Regions from separate parts of the Microbacterium sp. Root322 genome, predicted to be linked through region 1. Evidence: riboswitches for the same ligand, from Rfam matches in the RefSeq annotation. Region 1 holds a riboswitch; the other holds the start of a gene.
The links. A riboswitch is a leader RNA that binds a small molecule or an ion and turns the genes downstream of it on or off. The one in region 1 is predicted to bind thiamine pyrophosphate.
Positions count from the first base shown of each region.

Region 2: it holds a riboswitch for thiamine pyrophosphate, as region 1 does, so the genes downstream of both, ASC55_RS09225 (ECF transporter S component) here and thiM (hydroxyethylthiazole kinase) in region 1, are expected to answer to the same signal.

Region 1 is NZ_LMCS01000003.1:986,107-995,820, forward strand. It holds gene pheS (phenylalanine--tRNA ligase subunit alpha) at 1-243, shown strand, start outside; gene pheT (phenylalanine--tRNA ligase subunit beta) at 243-2,753, shown strand; gene ASC55_RS17130 (NAD-dependent epimerase/dehydratase family protein) at 2,836-3,798, shown strand; TPP riboswitch at 3,805-3,899, shown strand; gene thiM (hydroxyethylthiazole kinase) at 3,890-4,738, shown strand; gene ASC55_RS17140 (bifunctional hydroxymethylpyrimidine kinase/phosphomethylpyrimidine kinase) at 4,735-6,885, shown strand; gene argC (N-acetyl-gamma-glutamyl-phosphate reductase) at 7,125-8,177, shown strand; gene argJ (bifunctional glutamate N-acetyltransferase/amino-acid acetyltransferase ArgJ) at 8,174-9,331, shown strand; gene argB (acetylglutamate kinase) at 9,328-9,714, shown strand, end outside.
Region 2 is NZ_LMCS01000002.1:893,204-902,917, forward strand. It holds gene ASC55_RS09195 (SDR family NAD(P)-dependent oxidoreductase) at 1-23, opposite strand, end outside; gene ASC55_RS09200 (aminoglycoside 3'-phosphotransferase) at 195-920, shown strand; gene ASC55_RS09205 (TrkH family potassium uptake protein) at 1,019-2,383, shown strand; gene ASC55_RS09210 (potassium channel family protein) at 2,425-3,120, shown strand; gene ASC55_RS09215 (energy-coupling factor transporter transmembrane component T family protein) at 3,122-3,913, opposite strand; gene ASC55_RS09220 (ABC transporter ATP-binding protein) at 3,910-5,367, opposite strand; gene ASC55_RS09225 (ECF transporter S component) at 5,367-6,017, opposite strand; TPP riboswitch at 6,008-6,119, opposite strand; gene ASC55_RS09230 (D-alanyl-D-alanine carboxypeptidase family protein) at 6,201-7,907, shown strand; gene ASC55_RS09235 (ABC transporter ATP-binding protein) at 8,031-9,714, opposite strand, start outside.

The sequences.
Region 1 (9,714 bases):
GCCGAGCTCGACCTGTGGCACCCGACCTTCAAGGGCGGCGCGCGCTGGATCGAGTGGGGTGGCTGCGGCATGGTCAACCCGAACGTGCTGCGCGCCGCCGGGATCGACCCCGAGGTGTACAGCGGCTTCGCGTTCGGCATGGGCATCGAGCGAGGACTCATGTTCCGCAGCGACGTCCAGGACATGCGCGACATGGCCGAGGGCGATGTCCGATTCAGCGAGCAGTACGGGATGGTGGTGTGATGCGCGTCCCGCTTTCGTGGTTGCGTGAGTACGTCGATCTGGCAGCGGATGCCACGCCCGAGGATGTCCTCGCGGCACTGGTGACCGTCGGCTTCGAGGAAGAGGACGTGCACCGCTTCGACATCACGGGTCCCGTGGTCGTCGGGCAGGTCGTCTCGCTCGAAGCCGAACCGCAGTCCAACGGCAAGACCATCAACTGGTGCCAGGTCGATGTCGGCGAAGAGCACGGTGGCATCCGCGGCATCGTCTGCGGCGCGCACAACTTCGTCGCCGGCGACAAGGTCGTTGTGACGCTTCCCGGCGCCGTGCTGCCCGGTCCGTTCCCGATCGCCGCGCGCAAGACCTACGGTCACGTGTCCGACGGCATGATCGCCTCGGCCCGCGAGCTCGGCCTCGGGGATGAGCACAACGGCATCGTCGTGCTCTCGGACCTCGGCATCGATGCGCCTGTCGGCACCGACGCGATCGCGCTGCTCGGTCTCGACGACGTCGCGGTGGAGATCAACGTCACACCCGACCGCGGCTACGCCTTCTCCCTGCGCGGCGTCGCCCGTGAGTACTCGCACGCCACCGGAGCGACCTTCCGCGACCCTGCTGAGCGTGATTTCGCCGAGCTGCAGCCCGGCAGCGGACACACCACCGTCGTCGAGGACGTCGCCCCCGTGCGCGGGAACATCGGCGCGAGCGAGTTCGTGACGCGCGTCGTCCGCGGCGTCGACCCCTCGCGACCGACGCCGCCGTGGATGGTCGCGCGGCTCAGCCTCGCGGGCATGCGCTCGTTGGGCGTGCTGATCGACATCACCAACTACGTGATGCTCGAGTTGGGTCAGCCGCTGCACGGCTACGACCTCGACAAGCTCGCCGGCGGCATCACCGTTCGTCGCGCGAACCCCGGCGAGAAGATGACCACCCTCGACGGTGTCGAGCGCACGCTGCACGTCGAAGACCTCCTCATCACCGACGAGTCCGGCCCGATCGGCCTCGCCGGCGTCATGGGTGGTGGCACGACCGAGATGAGCGACACCACGCGGAACGTGCTGATCGAGGCCGCGAACTTCGACCCGACGACCATCGCCCGGTCGGCGCGCCGGCACAAGCTGCCCAGCGAGGCGTCCAAGCGCTTCGAGCGCGGAGTCGACCCGCTGATCCCCTTCGTCGCCGCCCGCCGTGCCGCCGACCTCATGGTCGAGCTCGCCGGAGGCACGCTCACCGAAGAGGGTGGCGCACTGTTCGCCGAGGTCTTCGTCAGCGAGATCGAGCTTCCCGCCGGCTTCGTGCAGGGGCTCATCGGCGTCGACTACACCGACGACGAGATCACCGGCGCACTGACCACCATCGGCGCCGATGTCACCGCGTCGGAGGAGGGTTCCGGCTGGACCGTGATCCCGCCGACCTGGCGCCCCGACCTCACCGACAAGTGGACGCTGGCCGAGGAGGTCGCCCGCATCCACGGGCTCGACCGCATCCCCTCGGTGCTGCCGACGCCTCCGTCCGGCCGCGGACTCACGGCGCACCAGCAGGGTCGCCGCCGGGTGGCCGATGCGCTGGCCGCAGCAGGGCTCGTCGAGACGCCGTCGTTCCCGTTCACCACCGATGTGCAGAACGACCTGCACGGATCAGCCTCGGGCGCGCACCTGCCCAGCATCCGTCTGGCGAACCCGCTCGACGGGCAGGCTCCGTACCTGCGTCGATCGCTCATCCCGGGCCTGCTGCAGACCGCGCACCGCAACATCTCGCGGGGTCTCACCGACCTCGCGATCTTCGAGACGGGTGTCGTCTTCCTGCCGGAGCCCGGAGTGGAGTACGGCACGGAAGACGTGCCGCCGCTGGGCGAGCGTCCGTCCGACGAGACCCTCGCGCAGTTGAACGCCTCCATCCCGCCGCAGCACCGGTTCATCTCGGCGCTGCTGACCGGTAACGTCGCCCCGCGCCAGCCCGGCCGCCCCGCCGAGGCCGCCGGTCTCGTCGAGGCGCTGGATGCCGTCCGCGTGATCGCGGCAGCGGCCGGCGTCGAGATCGACGTCGTGCAGGCCGAGCGTGCGGCACTCCACCCCGGACGCACAGGATCGCTCCTGGTCGCGGGCGAAGAGGTCGGCTACGTCGGCGAGCTGCACCCCGCCGTGGCCGAAGGGGCCGACCTCCCCGGGCGTGCGACCGTGTTCGAGCTCGATCTCGACCGCATCCTGTCGCTCGCCGGTGGTCGCGTCGTCGCCGCATCGCTGTCGACGTTCCCCGCCGCCACGCAGGACGTCTCGCTCACACTGCCCGCCGAAGTTCCGGCCGCAGATGTGCAGGCCGCCCTCGCCGAGGGAGCCGGTGCGCTGTTGGAATCGGTGCGTCTCGTGGACGACTATCGCGGAGACGGCGTGCCGGAGGGGTCCAAGAGCCTCACCTTCGCTCTGCGATTCCGCGCCGACGATCGCACCCTCACGGCGGCCGAGGCCACCGCGGCCAAGCTCGCGGGTGTCGACGTCGCCGCGCAGCGATTCGGAGCAGCGCTCCGCGACTGAGCGATGTGCTGTCCCGGAGGGGGCCCTCTGCCCTGAGCGGAGAGGGCTTCCCTCCCGCAGCGGTTGCTGGTGGCATGGAGCCATGACGAATGTTCTGATCCTCGGCGGGACGGGGTGGCTTTCCGGGCGGATCGCCCGGAGATGGCTCGAGTCCGGAGCGGCCGTGACATGTCTGGCCCGGGGCGAGCGCCTCGCGCCGGCAGGAGCGGTGCTCGTGACCGGCGACCGTGACGACCCTGGGATCTACGCCGCGCTCGCGCGGAAGGACTGGGATCACGTCGTCGACATCTCCTCTCAGGCCGCGCACGTCGTGGCAGCGGTCGAGGCTCTCGGAGACCGCACGGCGCGATGGACGTACGTGTCCTCCCTTTCGGTGTACGCCGATGACGCCACGGTCGGCGCCGATGAATCGGCGCCGCGGCATCCTGCCGCCCGCCCCGGCGACGAGTACGAGTACGGCCCGCAGAAGGCGGCGGCCGAAGACGCCGTCACGATGCTGGGGGATCGCGCGTTCATCGTGCGACCCGGACTCATCGTCGGGGACGGCGACCCCAGCGACCGCTTCGGGTACTGGGCTGCGGCATTCTCCCGAGCCGGGGAGGAGCCCGTGCTGCTGCCTCCGCTCGAGAGGCGCAGTGCGCAGGTGATCGACGTCGACGACGTGGCCGCCTACATCGTCGCCGCCACGCGGAGCGGGGTGGTCAACGCGATCGGGGACGAGCATCCCCTCGCCGGACTGCTGCAGACCGTGCGCGAGGAGGCAGGGCACACCGGGGAGACGGTGGTCGCCGACGAGGAGTGGCTGCGAGCACACGGCGTCGCGCACTGGGCCGGTCCGCTCTCGCTTCCGCTGTGGCTTCCTCCCGAGATGTCCGGCTTCATGACCCGCTCGAACAGCGCATTCCACGACAGCGGGGGACACCTGCGCCCCCTCGCCGACACCGCTCGACGCGTCGTCGCCGACGAACGGGTGCGCGGCGTGGACAGGGAGCGCCGGGCCGGACTCACGCGGGCGCAGGAGAAGGCGCTGCTGGCCGATCGCTAGACTGCGAGCAGTGACACGGGGTGCCGCAATCCGCGGCTGAGAACAGACCCGTCGAACCTGATCTAGTTCGTACTAGCGAAGGGATGTCGCGATGAGCGATCTTCTGCGTCCTGAAACCACCCACGACCTCGCCGGCGATGCCGCGACCCTGCTGGCGGTGCTGCGAGAAGCGCCCCCGTTGACGCACTGCATCACCAACGCGGTCGTCACCGGGTTCACCGCCAACGTCCTGCTGGCTCTCGGTGCCGCTCCCGCCATGGTCGACATCGTCGATGAGGCGGGGATGTTCGCTGGCGTCGCCTCCGGGGTGCTGATCAACCTGGGGACACCCACGCCCGAACAGCGCGCGGCCACTCTGGAGGCCGTCGCCGGTGCCGTCGCGTCCGGCACACCCTGGGTGCTCGACCCGGTCGCGATCGGCGCGCTCCCGGTTCGCACCGCACTCGCCCATCAGCTCGTCGGGCACCGCCCCACCGCGATCCGCGGCAACGCCTCCGAGATCCTGGCCCTCGCGGGGCTGAGCGCGGGCGGTCGCGGGGTGGATGCCACCGACAGCACGGACTCCGCGGCCGATGCAGCCCTCTCGCTGGCTCGGAGCACGGGCGGCGTCGTCGCCGTCTCGGGGCCGGTCGACCTCATCACCGACGGGGAGCGGGTGCTGCGCGTATCCAACGGTCACGAACTGCTGACCCGAGTGACCGGCGGAGGCTGCGCTCTCGGTGCGGTGATGGCCGCCTTCCTCGGAGCGGCCAGCGCGACGACGCATGACGTGCTCAGCGCCGTGGCCTCGGCGAGCCTGGTCTACACGATCGCGGCGGAACGAGCGGCGGCGGTATCGGCAGGGCCCGGCAGCTTCGCCGTCGCCCTGCTGGATGCGCTCGCCGCGGTGGGCGCCGACGACATCCGAGCCGCTGCACGCGTCGAAGGCGGTGCCCTGTGAACGCCGATCTCTCGCTCTACCTCGTCACGGACGCGGCGCTCTGCGGAGACCGTGGCGTCGTCGAGACCGTCCGCCGCGCGGTCGACGGCGGCGTGCGCATCGTGCAGCTTCGTGACAAGGACGCGACCGACGCCGAGACGGTCGATCAGCTGCTGGCACTGTCGCAGGCGATCGACGGCCGCGCTCTTCTGGTTGTGAACGATCGGTTGGATGCCGCCGTGGCCGCTCGCGAGCGCGGCGCACGGGTCGACGGCGTGCATCTCGGACAGGGTGATGCCTCGGTGCTGCGCGCGCGCGAGGTACTCGGACCGGAGGCTCTGATCGGCCTCACCGCGAACAGCCCGGCGCACCTCGACGCGGTCGATGCTCTGCCCTCCGGCACGGTCGACTACCTGGGCGTCGGGGTGATCCGTCCGACCACCACCAAACCGGATCACCTTGCCCCTCTCGGCGTGGAGGGCTTTCGCGGCCTCGTGTCGCGAAGCGCGCTGCCGTGCGTGGCGATCGGCGGGGTCGGTATGGATGACACCGAGGCCCTTCGTGAGGCCGGTGCGGCGGGGCTCGCCGTGGTCTCGGCGCTGTGTGCCGCCGACGATCCCGCCACCACCGCCCGGCAGTTCCGGCGACGCTGGCTCAGCGGCTCCGTCCCGAGGGTGCTCAGCATCGCCGGAAGCGACCCCTCGGGAGGCGCGGGCGTCCAGGCCGACCTCAAGTCCATCGCCGCCAACGGCGGATACGGCATGGCCGTGCTCACGGCGCTGACCGCGCAGAACACGCGGGGAGTGCGAGCGGTGCACGTTCCGCCCGTGGAGTTCCTCCGCGCGCAGCTCGACGCGGTCTCGGACGACATCGTGATCGATGCCGTGAAGATCGGGATGCTGGCCGACGCCGACGTCATCCGCGCGGTGGGAGCCTGGCTCGCGACCGTGCGCCCGCCCGTCGTCGTGCTCGATCCCGTGATGGTGGCGACCTCGGGGGACCGACTGCTGGATCCGGACGCCGAACGGGCGCTGCGCGATCTCCTCGCACTGTCGACGCTCGTGACCCCGAACCTCGCCGAGCTGGCGGTGCTCGCCGGGCGCGACCTCGCCGACTGGAACGACGCGATCTCCGCGGCCGAGCAGCTCTCCGCCGAGGTGGGAACAGCCGTGCTCGTCAAGGGTGGCCACCTTCCCGGCGACGAGGCCCCCGATGCGCTGGTCGATGCGCGGCGAGGGCTGCGCCAGGAGTTCACCGCCCCCCGGATCCCGACCCGGAACACGCACGGCACCGGCTGCTCGCTGTCGTCCGCGCTCGCGACCCTGCTCGCTCGTGGCGAAGAGCCCGGAGATGCCGTCAGCGCCGCGCGCGACTGGCTCCGCGAGTCCCTGCGCGCAGGAGACGCACTGCGCGTGGGTCGTGGACACGGGCCGATCAACCACTTCGCCGGACTCTGGGAACGTGGGGGAGCCGAGACCCGACCCGCGGCGGGCGAGGTCGCCACGGAATGGTGGCCGGGCATCGCCGCGATCCGTACGGGGATCGAGGACCTGCCGTTCATCCGTGCGCTCGCCGACGGGACGCTGGAGCGCGCGCCGTTCCTGTTCTACCTCGCGCAGGACGCGCTGTATCTGCGGGAGTACGCGCGTGTGCTCGCCGAGGCGGCCCGGCTGGCACCGACATCCGACGAGCAGGCCTTCTGGGCGGACTCCGCCCGCGGCTCCATCGTGGGCGAACTCGAGCTGCACGCCTCATGGCTCACCCCCTCGCACGGCGTGAGCGCGGCCACCTTCGCCGCAGAGCCGGCGCCCGCGACGACCGCATACCTCGACCATCTGCGCTCCGTGGCGTTCGGCGGCGACTATGCGGAGATCATCGCCGCTGTCCTCCCGTGCTTCTGGCTCTACACCGATCTCGGGCGGCGCTTGCACGCGGGGGAGTTCGGGGAGTACGCGCGAGCTGCGGGGCATCCGTACGCCTCGTGGCTCGCGACGTACGCGGATCCGGCATTCGAGGAGGCCACACGGACGGCGATCGCCTACGTCGCCGACGCCGCGGCACAGGCGGATCCCGGAACACGGGCACGCATGCGCCGGGCGTTCGAGGCGTCGAGCGCCCACGAGCTGGCGTTCTTCGCCGCGCCGATGGGGCCGCAGCGTCTCAGATGACGGAGCCGATTTGCAGTGGCCGCCGGGGCCGCGCTACTGTCGCGACATGCCTTCGGCCGCCACCGCTTCTTCGACGCTCGCTCCGAGCGTCATCGCTGTGCGCCGACGCCGCGGCCGCCGACTGTAGGCGACCCCGCCCTCCTGCCTGTGCCCGCACGGCGGTCGAGTGCCGGTGTCGCCGCCTCCGGCCCCGTCCCCGGCCCCGATTTCCTCGCGGGCCCGACCGTTAAGGTAGAAGCATGACGTATTCCGTCGCCGTCTCCGGCGCATCCGGCTACGCAGGCGGCGAGATTCTGCGCCTCCTGGCCGATCATCCCGACATGGAGATCCGCACCGTCACGGCGCATTCGAACGCCGGACAGCCTCTCGTCGACCACCAGCCGCACCTGCGCTCCCTCGCGCACCTGACCCTGCAGGACACGACGCCGGAGATCCTCTCCGGCCACGACATCGTGTTCCTCGCGCTCCCGCATGGGCAGTCGGGGCAGTACACCGACGCTCTGGGCGATGCCCCGCTCGTGATCGATGCCGGGGCCGATCATCGGCTCACCTCGGCTTCGGCATGGGATGCGTTCTACGGCGGCGCCTTCCACGATCCGTGGACCTATGGCGTGCCGGAACTCGTCGTCGGCGGGGTCAAGCAGCGCGAGCACCTCCGGGGAGCGACGCGCATCGCCGCGCCCGGCTGCAACGCCTCGACCGTGAGCCTCAGCCTCGCTCCCGGCGTCGCCGCCGGAGTGATCGACCCCTCCGACATCGTGTCGGTGCTCGCCGTCGGCCCGTCGGGAGCGGGGAAGAGCCTCAAGACGAACCTCCTCGGCAGCGAGATCCTCGGCACCGCCAACCCCTACGCGGTCGGCGGGACGCACCGGCATATCCCGGAGATCCGTCAGGCGCTCGCCGCGGCTTCCGGCGCGGACGCCGACGGGATCCGGATCTCGTTCACCCCCGTGCTGGTGCCGATGTCCCGGGGGATCCTCGCCACCTCGACCGCGCCGATCGTCGATGGCGCGACCGACGCGCAGATCCGCGACGCCTGGGAGAGCACCTACGCCGGCGAGACCTTCGTGCACCTGCTCCCGGAGGGACGCTTCCCGCGCACGGCCGACGTGCTCGGCGCCAACACCGCGTTGATCGGCCTCGCCATCGATCGTGCCGCGAACCGGGTGACCGTGGTCACCGCCGTCGACAACCTCGTCAAGGGCACAGCGGGAGCAGCCATCCAATCCATGAACATCGCGCTGGGGCTTCCCGAAGCCCGCGCCCTCTCAGTGAACGGAGTCGCGCCGTGAGCGTCACCGCCCCCGCAGGATTCGAAGCGGCCGGAGTCGCCGCAGGGCTCAAGTCGACCGGCAAGCCGGACGTCGCCGTGGTCGTCAACCGTGGACCGCGCAAGGTCGGCGCCGCCGTCTTCACGAGCAACCGGGCCAAGGCCAACCCGATCATCTGGTCGCAGCAGGCCGTCGCCGACCGCGTGGTGGAGGCCGTGGTGCTCAACTCCGGAGGGGCGAACTGCTTCACCGGATCCTTCGGGTTCCAGACCACGCATCAGACCGCCGAGAAGGCGGCCGAGCTCCTCGGCGTGAGCGCCGGCGACGTGCTGATCTGCTCGACCGGTCTCATCGGCACCGGGGATGAGACGTTCCGGGCCAGGGTGCTCGCCGGAACCGCGCAGGCGATCGCGGAGCTCAGCGCCGATGGTGGCGAGAGCGCAGCGCACGCCATCATGACCACCGACACGGTCGCGAAGACCGCGGTCATCAGCCGCGACGGCTGGACGATCGGCGGCATGGCGAAGGGCGCGGGCATGCTCGCGCCCGGCCTCGCCACGATGCTGGTGGTGCTCACCACCGATGCGGTCCTCGAGCCGCTTCAGGCCGACGAGGCGCTGCGCCGCGCGACGGGCCGGACGTTCGACCGCCTCGACTCCGACGGCTGCATGTCGACGAACGATCAGGTGACCCTCCTCGCCAACGGCGCATCCGACGTCGTGCCGGACCTCGACGACTTCGCCGCAGCGCTCACCGAGCTGTGCCAGGAGCTCGCGGTCAAGCTGCAGGGCGATGCTGAGGGCGCGAGCCACGACATCACGATCGAGGTGCAGCACGCGGTGTCGGAGCAGGACGCCGTCGAGGTCGGCCGCTCCGTCGCGCGCAACAACCTCTTCAAGGCCGCGATCTTCGGCAACGACCCCAACTGGGGACGCGTGCTCGCGGCGATCGGCACCACGAGCGCGCAGTTCGACCCCTACGACGTGGACGTCTGGATGAACGGCGTCCGGGTGTGCACCGAGGGGGGTCCCGACCGTCCTCGCGAAGAGGTCGACCTCACCCCGCGCGCGACGCACCTCGTGATCGACCTCAAGGTAGGCGAGGCGACGGCCACCGTCCTCACCAACGACCTCACCCATGACTACGTGCACGAGAACAGCGCGTACGCCTCATGACCGACATCCAGGACACCCCGGCCGAGGTCGCCGCGCAGAAGGCCACCACCCTCATCGAGTCGCTGCCGTGGCTGAAGAAGTTCCGCGACCAGATCGTCGTCATCAAGTACGGCGGGAACGCGATGGTGTCGGAGGAGCTGCAAGACGCCTTCGCGCAGGACATCGCCTACCTCCGCTATGTCGGAGTGATGCCGGTGGTCGTGCACGGCGGTGGTCCGCAGATCTCGAACATGCTGCAGCGTCTCGAGATCCCCAGTGAGTTCAAGGGCGGCTACCGCGTCACGAACACCGAGGCGATCAGCGTCGTGCGCATGGTGCTCACCGGCCAGGTCAACCCGCAGCTCGTCTCCAAGATCAATTCGCACGGTCCGATCGCGACAGGT
Region 2 (9,714 bases), on a different contig from region 1:
GCACCCTGTCCGCTGATCTGCATCTGATGTTCTCCTTCGAACGTCGTCGTGCGACATGCATTGATGGAACGCAGTATCAGCCTACGTGGTTCTTGGTTTCACCACGACCGGGGGAACTGCATCGAGAGCGAGCCTACGACACCGCCTGGATCGATGGCAGGATCCCGCTCATCGTGGTCGGGCAGGATGGACGGATGAGCATCCCCTCCACCTCCGTCGACGTCCCGGTGCGGGTTCGCGAGCTCTCCCGCGGCGCCGCGCTCACACCGGTCTGGCTCAATGGGATCGGGGGGCTGACCTTCCGCACCGACGACGGCCGGTACATCAAGTGGGGGCCGCTCGACGACGAGGCGAACATGCGCGACGAAGCCGAGCGCATGAGGTGGGCGCGTACCTGGATCTCGGTGCCCGAGGTACTCGAGCAGGGCCAGGATGACGCGCACGAGTGGCTCGTCACGGTCGCGATCGATGCGAGCAGTGCCGTCGACCCTCGCTGGGCCGCCGAACCGGAGACCGCGGTGCGAGCGGTCGGCGTCGGCCTTCGCGCGCTCCACGATGCACTGCCGGTGGCCGAGTGCCCCTGGGAATGGAGCACGCACCAGCGGATCGCCGACGCCGCGGAGCGCGGCACGATCGTGGCCGAAGACCTGCTCCAGGCACCGCCGATCGACCGGCCGGTGGTGTGCCACGGCGACGCCTGCATGCCCAACACGCTTCTCGACGCCGACGGACGCCCCACCGCCTTCGTCGATCTCGCCGCCCTCGGAGTCGCCGACCGCTGGGCCGACATCGCCGTGGCATCGATGAGCACGATGTGGAACTTCGGCACCGGATGGGAGGACACCCTCATCGAGGCGTACGGCGTCGACCCCGACCGCGACCGACTCGCGTACTACCGGCGGCTCTGGAACGAGACCTGACCCGGACCTCTCCGAGGCGGCCGTCGAGGCCGTCGTGCACGGTCTCCGTCCGCCCGGCGGCACCCGGATGATCGTCTCGAGGAGTAACGTCACTTCTCGTGTTGACCCTCCCCGCTCCGGCGCGTCGTCTCCCGCGTCGGCGGGGCTTCGCCCCCGCCCAGGCGATCGCCCTCGGCTTCGGGGCGGCGATCCTCGTCGGCACCGCGCTTCTGATGCTCCCGTTCTCGTCGCGCAGCGGCGTCTGGACGAACTTCGTCGATGCGCTTTTCACCTCGACCTCTGCGGTGTGCGTGACGGGACTCATCGTGGTCGACACCGCGACCTACTGGAGCCCGTTCGGCAAAGTCGTGATCCTGCTCCTGATCCAGCTCGGCGGGCTCGGCATCATGCTCTTCGCGGCCCTGATCGGCTTCGCGCTCGCTCGCAAGCTCAGCGTGCGTTCACGGATCTTCGCCGGCACCGAGACGAAGTCCACGGGTGTGGGCGACATGAAGCGCACCGCGATCGGCATCCTGATCACGACCTTGATCATCGAGGCGGCGGTCGCGACGGTCCTGTTCGTCCGCTTCTGGACCGGCTACGACTACGACGTGGGCCGAGCCGCCTGGCACGCCGTCTTCCACGCCGTGTCGTCCTTCAACAACGCGGGGTTCGCGCTGTACACCGACAGCCTGATCGGGTTCGTGTCCGACCCGTGGATCTGCATCCCGATCTGCATCGCGATCATCCTCGGCGGGCTCGGCTTCCCCGTGCTTCGACAGCTCCGGAAGGAGTTCAGGAACCCGCTGCACTGGTCGATGAACACGCGGATCGTGCTCGTCGCCACCCTCGTCCTGCTCACCCTCGGCACGGGGTTCACGGTGGTCGTGGAGTGGAACAATCCCGGCACGCTGGGACCGCTCGATCCCGCCTCCCGCATGCTGGCGGGGTTCTTCCATTCGGTGCAGGCCCGCACGGCCGGCTTCAACTCCGTGGACACCTCGCTCATGCACGATGAGACCTGGCTCGTCACAGATGTGCTGATGTTCATCGGAGGCGGACCGGCAGGCACCGCCGGCGGCATCAAGGTGACGACCTTCGCCGTCCTGTTGTTCATCATGTGGACCGAGTTCCGCGGCGGGACCGCGGTGAACGTGTTCGGCAAGCGGCTCTCGCGGTCTGTGCACAGGGAGGCCATCACCGTGGTGATCGTCGCCCTCGCCGCGGTGATGAGCGCAGTGATCGCGATACTCGCGATGACGGATCTCGACCTCGATCGCGTGCTCTTCGAAGTCGTCTCGGCGTTCGGTACCGTCGGCATGTCCACCGGCATCACGGCCGATCTGCCGGCGGCCGCGCAGCTCATCCTCGTTCTCCTGATGTTCCTCGGCCGGCTCGGACCGCTGACACTGGGTTCCGCGCTGGCCCTGCGCCAACGGCAGACGGCGTACGAGCTGCCCAAGGAACGCCCGGCGATCGGCTGACCGGTCTCCCCTGCACGATCGTTCGACGACAAGGACACCACATGACCAAGTTCCTCTCCTTCACCCCTGACGCCCGACGCATCGCCGAAGCCGATTCCGTCGCGGTGATCGGCCTCGGACGCTTCGGGACCTCCCTCGCGCTCGAACTGATGTCGTCGGGCACAGAGGTCCTCGGCATCGACGCCGACGAGGACATCGTGCAGTCCCTCAACGGCGAGCTCACGCAGGTGGTCAGAGCAGACTCGACACGGCTCGACGTGCTCCATCAGCTCGCGGTCGGAGAGTTCGATCGTGTCGTCCTCGCCATCGGCAACGACATCACCGCGTCGATCCTCACCGCGTCTCTGCTACTCCAGCTGCAGGTACCCGTGATCTGGGCCAAAGCGGTCGACGAGCAGCACGGGGCGGTCCTCGAACAGCTCGGCGTGCATCGTGTCATCTATCCGGAGAAGGACATGGGCCGACGCGTCGCCCATCTCGTGCGCGGCGCGGCCGCCGACTACCTGGAGATCGACCGCGGCTACGCGATCGTCAAGACCGTCGCACCCCGGCACCTGCAGGGCATCACCTTGCGAGAGGCCGCCGTGCGCAGCACGCACGGGATCACGGTGGCCGCGTATCGACCCGAACGAGGGGAATGGCGAAACGCCGAGGCCGACACCGTGCTGGGCGAAGGAGACACCGTGCTCGTCGTCGGTCCGACCACGAAGGTCGAGAGGTTCGCGCAGTTGCGTTGACTCAGGCCGAGGGGCCGAGGATGAAGTTCCACGCCCCGGTGAAGACGGCAGCAGCGACCGCTATGCCGGAGATGGCCGCGCCCACGGCGAGCAGCAGCCATTCGGCCGCCCCGAAGCGTGACTCTCGCGCCCAGGTGCGCCGGCCCGGCGCCCCGAAGCCCCGCGCCTCCATGGCCGTCGCCAGTTTGGCGCCGCGGCGGATGGAGAGCACGAGCAGGGCGAAGGCCATCCCCAGGAAGCGACGGATGCGGCCGCGATCGGCCACACCCCTGGCCCGACGCGCCAGCTCGAGCGCACGCCAATCGTCGAGGAAGAGGCCCACCATCCGGAGGCCCGCGAGTGCGCCGAGCACGAATCGGGCGGGCAGACGGACGATCTGGCCGAGACCGTCGGCGAGGTCGGTCGGATCGACGGTGATGAAGAGCACGACCGACGGCAGCGCGATCGCCAGCACACGCAGCATCGTCGCGAGCGCCAGCGCGAGCGATCCCTCGCTGATGCGCAGCACGAACCAGTCGACGTAGACGACGCCGCTGGTCTGACCGTAGAGCGCGATCGTGAGACCGGTGAGGGGCGCTGCGAGCCACACCGGCCAGGTGCGCACCCAGAACTCGCGCCAGCCGATCCCGGCGAACAGGAACAGCACGAACTCCAGGGCGAGGGCGACGGAGGCCGAGACCGGATCGAGAGTCAGGATCAGGGGTACCGCGATGAGCGCGCTCACCCCGAGCTTGGCCACCGGGTTGACCGTGGCGAGCGCTCCGGTGCGTGCGCGCGTCTCGAGAAGGCTCATGACGCACCCCCCAGCTCGAACCGCGCGGCGTGCAGGGCGCGCACGACCTCGAGGTCGTGCGTGATCGTGACGATCGCCGCACCCTCGTCTCGGAGCGCGGCGAGCATGGCGACGAGTTCGGCCCAGGTGCGGGCATCCTGCCCGAAGGTGGGCTCGTCGAGCACGAGCACGCGCGGTCTGGTCGCGATGGCTGCGGCCACCGTGAGCCGGCGCTTCTCACCGCCGGAGAGCGTGTACGGGTTGGCGGCGGCGAGGTGCGCCAGACGCAGACGGGTGAGCAGCTCGTCGCTGCGAGCGGTGATCTCGTCGTCGGTCATGCCGAGCGCCCGCGGCCCGACGGCCAGTTCCTCGCGCACGGTCTTCGCGAGCAGCTGATGCTCCGGCTCCTGGAACACCATGCCGATGCGGGTCAGCAGATCCCGCGAGCTCCAGCGGATCGGCGCGGACTCCGCACCGTTCGCGAGGAGCGCGGATGCCTCGACCGCGCCACTCGCCGGAGGAAGGAGCCCGGCGAGGGTCAGACCGAGCGTCGACTTGCCCGCCCCGTTGGGTCCGGTGATCGCGAGCGCCTCCCCCGCGTGCACGTCGAGGTCGATACCGGTGGCGACAGGACGCCCCTTGACGCGGGCGACGGCCAGGTCGCGCGCCGAGAGCAGGGTCTCCCCTGGCGGCCAGAGCGGGGGCGGCGGCGCGGCGGGAGGATGCCCCGGCACCCAGACGCCGTCCGCGGCCAGCTGTGCACCACGGACTCCGAGGACTTCCGCCGGTGCACCGTCGGCGACCACACCGCCGCTCCCGATCACGATCACGCGCGTGATGAGCGGCAACCAGACCTCGAGGCGGTGCTCGACGACGATGAGCGTCGACGGCTGAGCCTGCAGCATCCGCTCCACGGCATCGCGCACCTCGATGACCCCGGCGGGATCGAGATTCGCCGTCGGTTCATCGAGCAGCACCAGACCCGGCCCCATCGCCAGCACCCCGGCGAGCGCCAGCCGCTGCTTCTGCCCACCGGACAGGGCCTTGGTCGGGTGCCCGAGCGGCACATCGAGGCCGACGGCCTCCAGGGCCGCCTCCACCCGCGGCCAGATCTGCGCTCGCGGCACTCCGAGGTTCTCGCAGCCGAACGCCACGTCATCGCCCACTCGCGCGAGGATCACCTGGGAGTCGGGGTCCTGCAGCACGAGCCCCGCACGTCCGCGGGTGGCCACGGCAGGAGCACCGTCGACGATCAGCGTGCCCTCGCTCTCGCCCTCTTCCTCACCCCCGAGCACGCCGGCGAGGCCGTGCAGCAGGGTCGACTTGCCCGCACCCGACGCACCGAGCACGAGCACACGCTCACCGGGCTCGATGCGGAAGGAGATGTCGCGCAGCGCCCAGGCGAGGCGACTCGCGTGACGCCACCCCCAGCCGCGGGCCTCGACGGCGGCGGGGGCCGTCTGATCGGCCGACATCAGACGCGGACGCGCGCCTCGCGCCCGGAGCCGAACCGGTCCAGAGCCCCGGTCGCGGCGATGCCGCGCGCCAGCACCCAGGACAGGGCACCCGCGATGACGGCACCCGAGATGACCGTGCTGATCAGGTAGATGGTGGTGAAGGCGGGACCGGAACCGGCGTACCAGAGCACGAGATTGTTGATGCCACCGGCAAGGGCGGCGCCGGCTCCTGCGAGGATCGCGACGGGCAGCGACCAGCGGCGGTAGAAGAAGAGCAGGAAGACCAGCTCGGCGCCGAGCCCCTGCACGAGTCCGGCCTCGAGGGTGAGGAACCCGCCCCACTGGTTGCCGATGAGCGCCGAGACGACCGCCGCGAGCAGCTCGACGTAGATCGCCGCCCCGGCCTTGCGGATGATGAGTCCGCCGAGCACGCCGGCGAAGAGCCACGGGCCGTCGAGGAGGCCCTGGATGCCGGGGAGCAGCGGCTCGAGCAGGGCCTTCGGCCCGAGGTACCCGACGTTCCAGGCCAGGAAGATCAGGCCGGCTGCGACTCCGAGGACGCTGGCGACGACGATGTCGACGATCCGCCAGCGCAGGTAGCTCCGGCCCGGGGTGTTCCCCTGCGTCTTCGCGGTCGCGGATGTGGACGTGGACGTGGACGTACTCATCTGAACTCCTCCCTGCGCTGGCATGACCCAGATCAGGTTCGACGGTCGAAGCGCGATTCGCTCCCTCTCAGCCCGGCTCGCCGGACTCCCGTGGTTGTGCTGACGATCCTACCGCCGGCGACACCCACAGGGCGACAAGGCCGCGCACCGCGGAACTCGCCCGGGATTGGGTACCGTAAACGAGTGACCGCTTCAGATCCCGCCGACGAGGCGACGGGCGTCGTCGGCGACGACGGCCCGGCGAACGCCTCCCCCTCCGGACCTGTCGATGCTGCGGCAGCCGGTTCGGTGCTGACGGCCGAGCAGACGTCGACACCCGCGCTCGCCGCGGAGCCGGTGGTCGCGCCGGATCCCGTCGTGCCGCCGGAACCGGTGGTCGCGCCGGATCCCGTCGTGCCGCCGGAGCCGGTGGTGTCGCCGGAACCGGCGACCCCCGCCCTGACCAAGCCGCCTTTCGTTCCTCGCGAGCCCATCGCCGCAGAGACCTCTGACGACGCCCTCGCCCTGCTGGACGGCGCGTCACCCCGGTGGGCGGATGACACCACCACCGCCACAGCTCTGACCTGGGTGGACACCGCGACGGTCGCCGCCGGCACCGACGCCGCGACTCTCGACGAGACGTCGAAAGCCGAACCGACGGACGGCCTGCTGCGGGGGGCGCGTCTTCGTCCGGCCATCGCCCGCCCCGGAATCCTGGTGCCGCTGTCCACGCTCGTCGGCATCGTCGCCGTGTACGCCGGCACCACGCTGCTGTGGCCGTTGCACGAGGTGCCGCCCACGGTGCAGTCTGTCGAGTTCGCGACGACGCCCGCCGCCGCTGCCGCGGTCACCTGGCCGACCGAGGGCGCCGGCGCCGTGGGGATCGCCGGCATGGGCACCGCGGCATCGGTCCCCGATGCGGTGAGCATCGCGAGCATCACCAAGGTGGTGAGCAGCCTGATGGTGCTCGACCGGATGCCGCTCGCGCTCGGCGAGCAGGGCCCCGAGTTCTCGTTCACCCGCGCCGACAGCGTGAAGTACTGGGACTACCGCCGCAGCGACCAGTCCGCCCTCGATGTGCCGATCGGCGGCGTTCTGACGGAGTATCAGCTGCTGCAGGGCACGCTCATGGGCTCGGCGAACAACTACATCGACCGCCTGGCAACCGAGATCTGGGGTTCCGATCGCGAGTTCGCCCGTGCCGCAGAGGTCTGGCTGCGAGAACGCGGGCTCACCGGCATCACCGTGGTGACGCCGTCGGGCTTCGACGAACGCAACGTCGCCACTCCCGAGGCCCTGATCGCCCTCGGTGAGCGCGCCATGCAGAACCCGGTGTTCGCAGAGATCGTGGGGACCAGGTCGGTCGATCTTCCGGGTGCCGGCACCGTCGTGAACACGAACGGAATGCTCGACGACCCCGGTGTCGTGGGCATCAAGACCGGCACGCTCGTGGGCTGGAACCTGCTCACCGCGAAGGATGTGATCATCGGCGACACGACCGTGCACCTCTACGCCGCGGCCCTGAACCAGGCCGGCAACGACCAGCGACTCGCCCTCACCCGCTCCCTGTTCACCGAGGCGGAAGCCGCGCTGGAAGCTCAGGCCCCGGCCGTCGCGAAGAACACGGTCGTCGGTCAGGTCACGACCCCCTGGGGTGAGAAGGTCGACGTCATCACCGAATCCGACGCCGACGTGGTGCTCTGGAACGCAGCGACCGCCACGGCCACGGCGGACTTCGCCCTCGGCGACGAGCGTGAGCAGGACGACGCGGTGGGGACGCTCACCACAGCCGGCCCCCTCAACACCACCACGACGCCTCTGGTGCTGGCCGAAGACGTCGAGGGCCCGAGCCCGTGGTGGCGTCTGACCCACCCGCTGGAACTGCTCGGCATCACGACCGACCGCTCCTGACCACCCTCTCCGCTCACGCATCTCCCGAGCGCGTCGTGCGCCTCCCGGTCGCGTGACCAGCACAGGACGACGCCCCACCCCGCGTGAGCGGAATGGGGCGTCGTCCTGTGCTGTGCCCGCAGATCAGGAGCGGCGGGCGGAGCCGTCCGCTCCGTCTTCCAGCAGAGCCTGCGCGGCCGCTGTCTCCGCGGCCGGCACCTGGGCACCCACCGAGGCTCCGGCCACGGCGGCAGCGGCCTCCGCAGCGGCGCCCTCGGCGTCGGTCGCCTCACCCGTGACGACGACCGGGGTCGCCCCGGTGAGTGCGTCGTCGGCGTCGATGTCGGTCGCCGCCTGCTCGAACTGCGACTGGTACAGACGCCAGTAGGCGCCCTGCGCGGCGATCAGCTCGTCGTGCGTGCCCTTCTCCACGATGTCGCCATGCTCCATCACCAGGATGAGGTCGGCGTCGCGGATCGTCGACAGACGATGCGCGATCACGAACGACGTACGTCCTTCACGGAGCGCGGCCATCGCGTGCTGCAGCAGCAGCTCGGTGCGGGTGTCGACCGCCGAGGTGGCCTCATCGAGGATGAGGATCGACGGCTGCGCGACGAAGGCTCGCGCGATGGTGATGAGCTGGCGCTCACCCGCCGACACGTTCGCTGCATCCTCGTCGAGCACCGTGTCGTAGCCCTCGGGGAGGGCGTGCACGAAGCGGTCGACGTAGGTCGCTCTGGCGGCGGCGAGAACCTCGTCATCGGTCGCGGTGGAGCGTCCGTAGCGGATGTTCTCGCGGATGCTGCCGGCGAACAGCCACGGATCCTGGAGCACCATTCCGGTGCGTGAGCGCAGCTCGTCGCGGGTGACCTCGGCGATATCCTGGCCGTCGAGCATGATCCGCCCGCCGCTGAGCTCGTAGAAGCGCATGATCAGGTTGACGAGCGTGGTCTTCCCCGCCCCGGTCGGCCCCACGATGGCGACCGTCTGCCCGGGCTCGACCCGGAACGACAGGTCACGGATGAGCGGACGCTCCGGCGTGTAGGAGAACGCGACGTTCTCGAACTCGATCACGCCCTTGCCCTCCACCAGATCGGGAGCGTCGGCGTCATCGGCCTCCTGCTCGTCGGCGTCCAGCAGCTCGAAGACACGCTCGGCCGATGCCGTTCCGGACTGCACGACCGCGGCCATGCCACCGAGCTCGGACAGCGGCTGCGTGAACTGCTGCGAGTACTGGATGAACGCCTGCACGTCACCGAGACGGAGCTGACCGTTCGCGACCATCAGACCGCCGAGCACCGCGATGCCCACGTAGCTGAGATTCCCGACGAACATCATGGCCGGCATGATGATGCCGGAGAGGAACTGCGCCTTGAAGCTCGCCTGGAACAGCTCTTCGTTCTCGACCTGGAACCGGTCAAGCGCATCCTTCTCGCGTCCGAAGACCTTCACCAGCGCGTGGCCCGAGAATGCCTCCTCGACACGGGCGTTCAGTCGACCGACCTTGCGCCACTGCATGCCGAAGGCCTTCTGCGACCGCGGTCCGATGATGCCGAAGATCACTCCCATGAGCGGCAGCGTGACCAGGGCCACGAGCGCGAGCTGCCACGAGATCGAGAACATCATGACGAGCACGCCGATCACGGTGAGCACCGAGGTGAGGGCACCGGAGAGCGACTGCTGCATCGTCTGCGTGATGTTGTCGATGTCGTTCGTGACGCGCGAGATCAGCTCGCCGCGCTGCACCTTGTCGAAGTAGGCCAGCGGCAGGCGGTTGATCTTCGCCTCGACGGACTCGCGCAGTCGCCACATGGTGCGGACCATGATC